Regions from separate parts of the Arthrobacter sp. TJ-266 genome, predicted to be linked through region 2. Evidence: predicted binding sites of a transcription regulator. Region 2 holds the regulator's gene; each other region holds the start of a gene.
The links. The regulator HrcA, encoded in region 2, represses chaperone genes, less so after heat shock. The targets are predictions, from matches to a motif close to TTNGCACTCGNNNNNNNCGAGTGCNAA.
Positions count from the first base shown of each region.

Region 1: groES (co-chaperone GroES) is a predicted target of HrcA. The motif match lies at 1,474-1,500, and genes of this name have one in related genera.
Region 3: AC4D12_RS03975 (FmdB family zinc ribbon protein) is a predicted target of HrcA. The motif match lies at 1,389-1,415, and genes of this name have one in related genera.

Region 1 is NZ_JBZCNC010000001.1:747,567-750,836, forward strand. It holds gene AC4D12_RS03855 (HAD family hydrolase) at 1-75, opposite strand, end outside; gene AC4D12_RS03860 (class I SAM-dependent methyltransferase) at 196-1,410, opposite strand; gene groES (co-chaperone GroES) at 1,640-1,936, shown strand; gene groL (chaperonin GroEL) at 2,010-3,270, shown strand, end outside.
Region 2 is NZ_JBZCNC010000002.1:407,500-410,769, forward strand. It holds gene AC4D12_RS06680 (DUF4870 domain-containing protein) at 15-431, opposite strand; gene AC4D12_RS06685 (DUF3097 family protein) at 500-1,351, opposite strand; gene hrcA (heat-inducible transcriptional repressor HrcA) at 1,532-2,551, shown strand; gene dnaJ (molecular chaperone DnaJ) at 2,649-3,270, shown strand, end outside.
Region 3 is NZ_JBZCNC010000001.1:775,832-779,101, reverse strand. It holds gene galU (UTP--glucose-1-phosphate uridylyltransferase GalU) at 1-572, opposite strand, end outside; gene AC4D12_RS03980 (5-formyltetrahydrofolate cyclo-ligase) at 630-1,322, shown strand; gene AC4D12_RS03975 (FmdB family zinc ribbon protein) at 1,467-1,862, shown strand; gene AC4D12_RS03970 (RcpC/CpaB family pilus assembly protein) at 2,034-2,705, shown strand; gene AC4D12_RS03965 (DUF4011 domain-containing protein) at 2,782-3,270, opposite strand, start outside.

The DNA of each region.
Region 1 (3,270 bases), on a different contig from region 2:
GAAGAGGACCCCGTGCCGCACCGCGGTGGAGTCCTCGGTACCGTTCGTCGTGCCGTCCGTGATGCCGTCCGTCATGGTCGTCCTCTCCGCCTGTTCCGGGTACGTCCCAAGCCTAGGAACAGGGGACGGCGGTGCGGTCCGCGTCATCGTCCTTGCGGCGGCACGGGAAGTGTGGGATGCCGCGCGTCAGGCCGGTCAAAGAGCCGGAACCGGCTCGACGACGATCGCCACGCGCTCCTCACCGATGCGCGTCAGCACGAGGGTGGCCTTCTTCCGGCCCTTCCCCGAGCCGGTCAGCAGGAGTTTCCTGACCTCCTCGGGCGTGACGGAGAGGCCGCGCTTCTTGATGTCGAGCACGCCGATGCCCTCCGCGCGCACCCAGCTCTTCAACGCCTTCACGTTGTAGGGGCGTACCTCGAGGACGCGGTAGGCGCGGGCGAAGGGGGTGTCGGCGAGATCGGGAGCACAGATGTACGCGATCATCGGGTCCAGCAGGTGGCCGCCGAGCCGCTCGGCGAGGTCCGCCACGAGTTCGGCCCGGATCACGGCGCCGTCGGGCTCGTACAGATACCCGCCCACCGCGCCCACGGGCGCCGTCGGGCCCTGTCCGAACCCCGCTCCCGAGACCATCTCAGCGGCCCCCCGCGGACCGAGCACCAGCGCGGCGCGGCGGATTCCCTCACGGCGGAGGGCATTGAACCAGAGGGACACCTCGGTGACGTCGCCGTCCACGGAGACCCACTGCGCCTCGCAGTGCGCGGGAATGGCGGCGTGCGGCATGCCGGGTCCCATCTTCACGCCCACGGGCTTACCGCCGTCCGCGAGCTCCTGCACGAAGGAGAGCGGCGGGGAGAACGCCTCGGGGTCGAACAGGCGGGAGGTCCCCGACGTCGTGGTGGTCCGGCGCGCGGGATCGAGCCACACGCCGTCGTACCCCTCGGTGTCCACGAAGGAGGCGTCCGCGTTGACCACGCGCGCATTCGGGAAGGGGAGCAGGTTCATGGTCGCCGCGGCGGCCGTGGTCTCGTCGAGCTCGACGGCGGTCACCTCGCGCTCCAGCGTGGCGAGCGCCATGCTGTCCGCGCCGAGCCCGCAGCCCAGGTCCGCGACCTTCACGAGGCCCGCGTCGACGAAGCGCTGCGCGTGGCGCGCGGCCACGGAGAGCCGCGTGGCCTGCTCGAGCCCCGCGGTGGTGAAGACCATGTGGTCCGCGAAGGGGCCGAACTTCGCGGCGGCCTTCGCTCGGAGTCTCGATTGCGTCAGGGCGGCGGCCACCAATTCGGGGGAGTGCCCGGCCTTCCGGAGCTGCTCGGTGAGGCGCAGGCTGTCGGCCTCGGTGTAGGGGCCGAGGGAGTTGAGCAGCTCCCAGCCCTCGGACGTCAGGATGTCTGCGATGTTGTCCGTGGCCATCCGGCCAGCCTAGAGGAGCGAGGGCGTTCCAGGCCTGTTCCCTGCTGTCCTCCCCGAACTCGATTGGCACTCGCCTTGACCGAGTGCCAGCCCTTGCATACAGTCGGAGTTGGCACTCGCTCCCAGCGGGTGCTAATCCCGAGGGAAGCGTCCACCGGCACCGCGACGACGGTATGCGCACCTCCCGACGGCCCCATTCCACTGGTATCGAACGCAAAGGAGAGCCCGAGTGTCGGTCTCTATCAAGCCCCTTGAGGACCGCATTGTGGTCCGTCCCCTCGAAGCCGAGCAGACCACTGCTTCCGGTCTCGTCATCCCGGACACCGCTAAGGAGAAGCCCCAGGAGGGCGAGGTCGTGGCAGTCGGACCGGGTCGTGTCGACGACAACGGCAACCGCGTCCCCGTCGACGTCGCCGAGGGCGACATCGTCATCTACTCGAAGTACGGCGGAACCGAGGTCAAGCACGGCGGCCAGGAGTACCTGGTGCTCTCCGCCCGCGACGTCCTCGCAGTCGTCGTCAAGTAGCACCCCCCAGGAAGAGCCCCGGCCCGCAATGGCCGGGGTTTTTCTCGCTGCACAAGCCTGAAAGGAATCAACAATGGCAAAGCAGTTGGAATTCAACGACGCCGCCCGCCGTGCCCTCGAGGCCGGCGTGGACAAGCTCGCGAACACCGTCAAGGTGACGCTGGGCCCCCGCGGACGCAACGTCGTGCTGGACAAGAAGTGGGGCGCTCCCACCATCACGAACGACGGCGTCACGATCGCCCGTGAGATCGAGCTGGACGACCCGTACGAGAACCTCGGCGCACAGCTCGCCAAGGAGGTCGCCACCAAGACCAACGACGTCGCCGGTGACGGCACCACCACCGCGACCGTCCTCGCGCAGGCCCTCGTGAAGGAAGGCCTCCGCAACGTGGCCGCCGGAGCAGCCCCGGGACAGCTCAAACACGGCATCGAGGTGTCGGTCGAGGCCGTCGCCAAGCGCCTGCTCGAGAACGCCCGCGAGGTCGTCGGTCAGCAGACCGCCAACGTCGCCTCCATCTCCGCCCAGAGCACCGAGGTCGGGGACCTCCTCGCCGAGGCCTTCGAGAAGGTCGGCAAGGACGGCGTCATCACCATCGAGGAGTCCTCCTCGACCGTGACGGAGCTCGTCCTCACCGAGGGCATGCAGTTCGACAAGGGTTACCTCTCGCCGTACTTCGTGACCGACGCCGAGCGCCAGGAAGCCGTCCTCGAGGACGCGCTCATCCTCATCAACTCCGGCAAGATCTCCTCGCTCGCCGAGTTCCTCCCCTTGCTGGAGAAGGCCCTCCAGGCCGGCAAGCCGCTGTTCATCATCGCCGAGGACATCGAGGGCGAGGCGCTCTCCACGCTCGTCGTCAACAAGATCCGCGGCACCCTGAACGTCGTCGCCGTCAAGGCACCCGGCTTCGGTGACCGCCGTAAGGCCATGATGCAGGACATCGCGACCCTCACGGGTGCGCAGGTCGTCTCGCCCGACCTCGGTCTGAAGCTGGACCAGGTGGGCCTCGAGGTCCTCGGCTCTGCTCGTCGGATCACCGTCACCAAGGACGCCACCACCATCGTGGATGGCACGGGCAGCGAGTCCGACGTCGCCGACCGCGTGGCGCAGATCCGCGCCGAGGTGGAGCGCACCGATTCCGATTGGGACCGCGAGAAGCTCCAGGAGCGCCTCGCGAAGCTCGCCGGCGGTATCGGCGTCATCAAGGTCGGCGCCGCGACCGAGGTGGAGCTCAAGGAGAAGAAGCACCGCATCGAGGACGCCGTGTCCTCCACGCGTGCGGCTCTCGAGGAGGGCATCGTCGCCGGTGGTGGTTCCGCGCTGGTCCACGCCGGCA
Region 2 (3,270 bases):
CGGCAGGGCGGTGACTACCGGATCAAGCGCAGGTTCAGGGCGTAGCGGTAGGGGCGTCCCCGGTTGACCTGGATGCCCGCGCCGACGGAGAACATGGTGATCGTCACCCAGATGAGTGCGTTGACGACGGCGAAGATCCCGCCGATCTCCGGCAGGAGGGAGAGCAGCCACGCCGTGAGCGCGAGGAGCGTGGGGGGCAGCGTGAAGTTCAGCGCCTCCTTCGACTCCTGCGCGGTGAAGGGGCCACGATCCTTGAAGATGAGGAAGATGATCAGCGAGGGGATGAACCCGAGGATCCCGCCGAAGTGCGCCAGCGTGGCGAATTGTCTGTCCTCCGATGCCGTCAGGGGAAGCGCGTTCGCCGGGGTTCCCTCGAAAGCCGGCCGGGTGCGGCCCCGCTCGTGATGCTGATGATCAGCGGTGTCTGACAACGTGCGTCCTTTGCTGGCGTGCGTCCTGCGTCTACCTCCAGAATACGTGCCGCGCCACCGTTGCGGGCTCAGGCGTTGCCGGGAGGCGCGGTCAGGAAGTCGATGACTTCCTCCACCCGGCCGAGCAGTGACGGCTCGAGGTCCGCATAGCTGCTGACACCCGCGAGGATCCTCTTCCAGCCGTTCGCCACCGCGGCCTGGTCGCGGTGCGGCCAGCCGAGGCCCGCGAGGATGCCCGTCTTCCAGTCCTGACCACGCGGGATCACGGGCCACGCGGTGAGTCCGAGGGCGCCCGGCTTCACGGCCTGCCAGACGTCCACATAGGGGTGGCCCACGATCAGCACGTGGTGGCGTGCACCGGGGACCGCCATCGCCTGGTCCGCGATGCGCGCCTCCTTGGTGCCCGGCAGGAGGTGATCCACGAGGACACCGAGCCGACGCCGGGGTCCAGGCGCGAACTCGCGGATCGCGCCGGCGAGGTCGTCCACGCCGTGGAGGGGTTCGACGACGATGCCCTCGAGCCGGAGATCGTCGCCCCAGACCTTCTCGACCAGCTCGGCGTCGTGCTGGCCCTCCACCCAGATCCGGCTGGCACGGGCGGTGCGCGCCCGCGCTCCCTCGACCCGCAGGGAGCCCGACGCCGTCCGCGTGGGGGTCGCCGCGGCACGGGCGGCGGGAGCGACGACGCGCACGGGTTCGCCGTCGAGGAGGAAGCCGTGTCCGAGGCGGAACGTGCGGGTGCGTCCGCGACGGTCCTCGAGCACCATGACGTGCAGGCCACCGGACTTCTCGCTGCGGATCACCGCGCCCACGAAGCCGGACTGCACGTCCTCGAGCACCATGTCCCGCTCCACGGGCACGTCCCGCAGGGCGGTGCGCGCGGGTGCCGAGAGGTCCTGGGCGCCCCAGCCGTACTCCATCGTCGTCGTCCCTTCGGCCTGCGGTGTCGGTCGGGAAGGCTGCCCGGCCTACCCGGCTGCCTATGCTAACAACGCCCGGGAACGTACTAGACTTGGCACTTGGGCGTGTCGAGTGCTAATCACCGACCGCCCTCCCCGAGAAGCCCGTCGATGCTGTTCGAAACCGGAGGTGACACAGGTATGAGTGAACCGCGACGCCTGGAGGTACTCCGGGCCATCGTCGAGGACTACGTGCACTCGCGTGAGCCCGTGGGATCCAAGGCCCTCGTGGACCGCCATCACCTCGGCGTCTCCTCCGCGACCATCCGCAACGACATGGCCGTCCTCGAGGACGAGGGCCTGATCGCCGCGCCGCACACCAGCTCGGGCCGGATCCCGACGGACAAGGGCTACCGCCTGTTCGTGGACCGCATCTCCGAGGTGAAGCCGCTCTCGGCACCGGAGAAGAAGGCCATCCAGACCCTGCTCGAGGGCGCCGAGGATCTCGATGACGTGATGGACAGGACCGTGCGGCTGCTCGCGCAGCTCACCAACCAGGTGGCGGTCGTGCAGTTCCCCCGCGTGGGCGGCGCATCCGTCCGCCACATCGAGTGCGTCCTCCTCGCTCCGCGGCAGGTGCTCGTGGTGCTGATCGCGAGCAACGGGACCGTCCAGCAGCGGATCGTCCGGACGCCCGTCGAACTGCAGGAGGCGGATCTCGCGGAGCTCAAGCAGCGCGTCCTGTCGGCGGTGTCGGGCGTCAAACTGACGTCGCTGCCGGCCGAGCTGCGCACCGTCGCCAACGAACTCCCCGCGACCCTCCGGCCGCACGGGGGTACGATCGTTGCGGCGCTCGAGCAGCTCGCGAGCCTGGGACGCGACGACCGCATCCTCCTCGCCGGCACGGCGAACCTCGCCCGGTCCACGGGCGACTTCCCGCTCAGCATCGGTCCGGTCCTGGAGGCACTCGAGGAGCAGGTGGTCATGCTGCGGCTGCTCTCGGAGATGGAGTACGACGCCCGGGGCATCTCGGTGAGGATCGGGAGCGAGAACCCTTACGGCGGTCTCTCCGAGGCATCGGTGGTCGCCACGGGGTACGGGCCAGACGCCGGGGCGAAACTGGGGATCCTCGGACCCACCCGGATGGACTACCCGACGACGATGGCCGCGGTGCGCGCCGTCGCCCGCTACCTCTCGAGGATCCTCGAGGAGGAGCGATGAGCGCGGCCGCCGACACGAGCGCGGCGATGGGCAGGGAAGTGACCGGCGCAGGCCGGGGTTACGAAGAGAAGTTCACGACAGGAAGCGGTGTGCAGGAGTGAGTAATCACTATGAGGTCCTCGGTGTGGCGCAGGGAGCGACGGGAGAGGAGATCAAGAAGGCCTACCGCAAGCTCGCCCGGAAGCTCCACCCGGACGTCAACGACGGCCCCGACGCGGCCGAGGAGTTCAAGCTCGTGACGCGCGCCTACGAGGTGCTCTCGGACCCGCAGAAGCGTCGGGTGTACGACACCACGGGCAACGAGAACGGCACCGACACCGGGTACGGCGCCGGGTACTCCGGCTCGGGCTTCGCCTTCCAGGACATCTTCGAGACGTTCTTCGGCGGCAGCGGTCAGCAGGGTGGGGCGCCGTCGCGCACTCGTCGCGGGCAGGACGCACTCATCAACGTGCGGATCGACCTCAAGGACGCGGTCTTCGGGACGAACAAGAAGATCGAGGTGGACACCGCGGAGGTGTGCCACGTCTGCGAGGGCAGCTGCTGCCAGCCGGGTACGTCACCGCGCACCTGCGACATCTGTGGTGGTTCGGGCCAGGTGCAGCGCGCAGTGCGCTCCATCCTCGGCCAGGTCATGACCAGTGCGCCGTGCGGCACCTGCCAGGGCTACGGCACGGTCATCCCGAGCCCCTGCCACGAGTGCAACGGGGAGGGGCGGGTCC
Region 3 (3,270 bases), on a different contig from region 2:
TGGTTCACGCGCACGTGGTCCTCGCCGTCGACCTCGGTGATGTCCGCGCACCCGTACGCGCTGATCTGCTGCGGGTCCACCTCGATGAGCGCCACGACCGAGCCGCCCGTGGTGGCCTGGACCGCGATCATGGTCTCGAGGAGCGGGTCGCGCTCGTCGATGAGGTCGTCACCGAGCAGCACCGCGAACGGCTCGTTGCCGACGTGCAGCTTGGCCCGCAGGACGGCGTGGCCGAGGCCCTTGGGGTCGCCCTGCCTCAGGTAGTGGATGTCCCCGAGCTCGGAGGGCCGGCGCACGGCGGCGAGCTTGTCGTGGTCGCCCTTCGCCTCGAGCGTCTGCTCGATGAACGGCACGCGATCGAAGTGGTCCTCGAGCGCTCGCTTGTTCCGTCCGGTGATCATCAGGACGTCGGACAGACCGGCGTCGACGGCCTCCTGCACCACGTACTGGATGGCGGGCTTGTCGACGACCGGGAGCATCTCCTTCGGCATCGCCTTCGTGGCTGGAAGGAAGCGGGTCCCCAGCCCGGCCGCAGGGATGACGGCCTTGGTCACGCGTGATCCTAAAGTCATGGGACCCACACTACATAACGTGCCCGCTCCGGCCCGGTGGTTGCGCACAATGGTGCGATGGAGAGTATCGCGGCGACCGTACGTGCTAAGGACAAGGCGCTGCTGCGCTCGCGGATCCGCGCTGCACGCGCCGAGATGACCGCTCATGACCGCGCACGCCAGGCGGCCGATCTCGCCCGCGAGGTGCTGGCCCTCCTCGCCGGGCTCCCGCCGTCCGACGGTTCACCGAGCGCACCGGGTGCACCGGGTGCACCGGGTGCACCGAACGCGTCCTCCACCGACCCCCGCACAGGGACGCTCGCGGCCTACCTCGGTCTCGGGACCGAACCCGACACCACTCCCCTGCTGACGGCCGCGCACCGCCTCGGGTACGACGTCGTCGTCCCCGTCTGTGAACCGGGGTACGCCCTGTCCTGGGCGGCATGGGCACCCGGCGTCCCGCTCGTGCGGTCGCCGCGGGCTCCGGTCGAGGAGCCCACCGGTCCACGCCGCCGGTTCGAGGACATCGGGGGCGTTGCCCTGATGGTGGTGCCCGCCCTGTGCGTCGATGGTTCGGGCTACCGCCTGGGCCAGGGCGGCGGGTACTACGACCGTTTCCTCGCGCAGCCGGCCGTCCGCGGTTCCGGTGTGCGGGCGATGGGGATGGTGTACCGCTCCGAGCTCCTGCCGGCGGGAGCCCTGCCGGCCGAGACCTTCGACCAGCCGCTCGACGGCGTCATCACCGCGGACGGCGCCCGGCTCCTCCCCTGAGTTCCGCCCGGCGCCTGGAGCCGAGCGGCGCCCGTGGCCCCTCCCGAGCCGGCGACCCCGTGTAGACTGGCACTCGACCCCGGAGAGTGCCAGCTCTTCGCCAGAGCCCTCCGGGAGCCACGCCGTTCGCCCAGGAGGATTCCCATGCCCACGTACGCCTACGCCTGCAAGGACTGCGGCCACGCCTTCGACATCCAGCAGTCGTTCACCGACGAGTCGCTGACGGTGTGCCCGGAGTGCGCCGGCCTGCTGCGGAAGAAGTTCAACAGCGTGGGCGTGGTCTTCAAGGGCTCCGGTTTCTACCGCAACGACTCCCGCGACTCGACGGCCACCGTCGACGCCGGGTCCTCCTCCCCGTCGTCGGACGCATCGTCCACCTCAGGAACGACGTCGGCCTCCCCGGCGTCGACGTCGTCCTCCTCGTCCTCGTCGTCCTCGTCGAAGGAATCGGCTACGGCCGCGCCGGCGTCGTCCGGTGCCTCGGGTGCCTCCAGTGCCTCCGGCAGGTCGTCGACGGGGTCCGCTGCCGCGGCTTCCTGACCTCGAGCGGAACAGGCACGTCGACCACGGTCACGGCGTCCGAAGGGGCCCGTGCCGGAGCGTGCACTCGGGCGTCCACCGGGACGGTGACGTGGGTGTGATCGGCTCGACGCTGTCCACATAGCGACTCCCCCGCGGGACGTGACCGGGCGCCGATCCTAGGGTCGAGCCATGACCCGAACCGGCACCACCCCGTCCCTCCCGCTGCGCACCCGACTCCGCCGTGCCGTGTATCGGCACAAGCGCCTCATGGCCTGCCTCTGCCTCAGCGCTGCGGCAGGCATCGCGGTCGAGGCGGGCGTGGGCGACGACGCCGCGAGCCGACCCGCGCTCGCTGCGGCACGCGACCTCGCGGTCGGCACCGTCCTGAGCGACGCGGACCTCGTGGTCGTCGACCTGCCCGAGCAGGCATCGGTCGGGAATACCCTGCTCGCCGCGGACCAGGCGGTGGGTCAGCAGCTGGCCTCGCCTCTCGCCGAGGGCAGCCTGGTCCCGGAGACCGCACTCGTCGGCGAGGCGCTCCTCACGGGCCTACCCCCGGGCACCGTCGCCGTCCCCCTGCGCCCGGATGATCCGTCGACCGTCCAGCTGCTCGCACCAGGTCAGAGCGTCGACGTCATCCTGAGCACCGGCAACGGCTATGACGTCGCCTCGGACAGCCGGGTGGTCGCACGCTCCGTCCCCGTGCTGTGGACCGCGCCGGACGGCGGCGGCGGAGCCTGGCCGGGCGAGGACGGCGACTCCGGTCTCGTGGTCGTCGCGGCCGGTTCCGAGGACGCCGCGGTCCTCGCGGGAGCGTCGAGCTCGGGCGAGGTCCACCTCGTCCTCACCTCCGGCAGCTGACCGGTGCTGGCGCGCCGCGGGTGGTGGACCAGGCAGCCCTGACAATCACTCGTCAGGGCTGCGCGTCCGGCGGCGGTCAGCCCCAGTGCGGAGGGCGCTGCTCCTCGAGCCAGGCGTCGTGGTTCTCCTCGGCGTCACCCCACGCACGCGGATCGTCCTCGCCCGCCTTCGTGGGCAGGACGGGAGTCGATCCCGGCGTCGTTCCCGTCGCGTTCTCCGCCGTGGTTCCCGACGCACCTCCCGGTGCCTCGTCCGTTTCCGGCGCCCCCCGACCCAGGGCCGAACCACGGCCCGGGTGCTGCTCGTCCTTGCGCATCCTCACCGCTTCCTTCCGTGTGGTCGGCTGGTCCGGTGTCTCCCGGGGCGGAAGTCCGATCAGTGCGGACGCGCGTTCGGCGCACCCCTCGGGATCGGTGAACACCTCGATGGTCCACAGGGGCATGTAGCGCCAGCCCATGCGCTCGAGGACCTGGGGCCGGAGCCTGCTCCGTTCGCGCACGGACATGGACCCGTACCGCTCGGTGCCGTCGGACTCGATGGCGAGCGGTGCCGGGCGCTCGTCGCG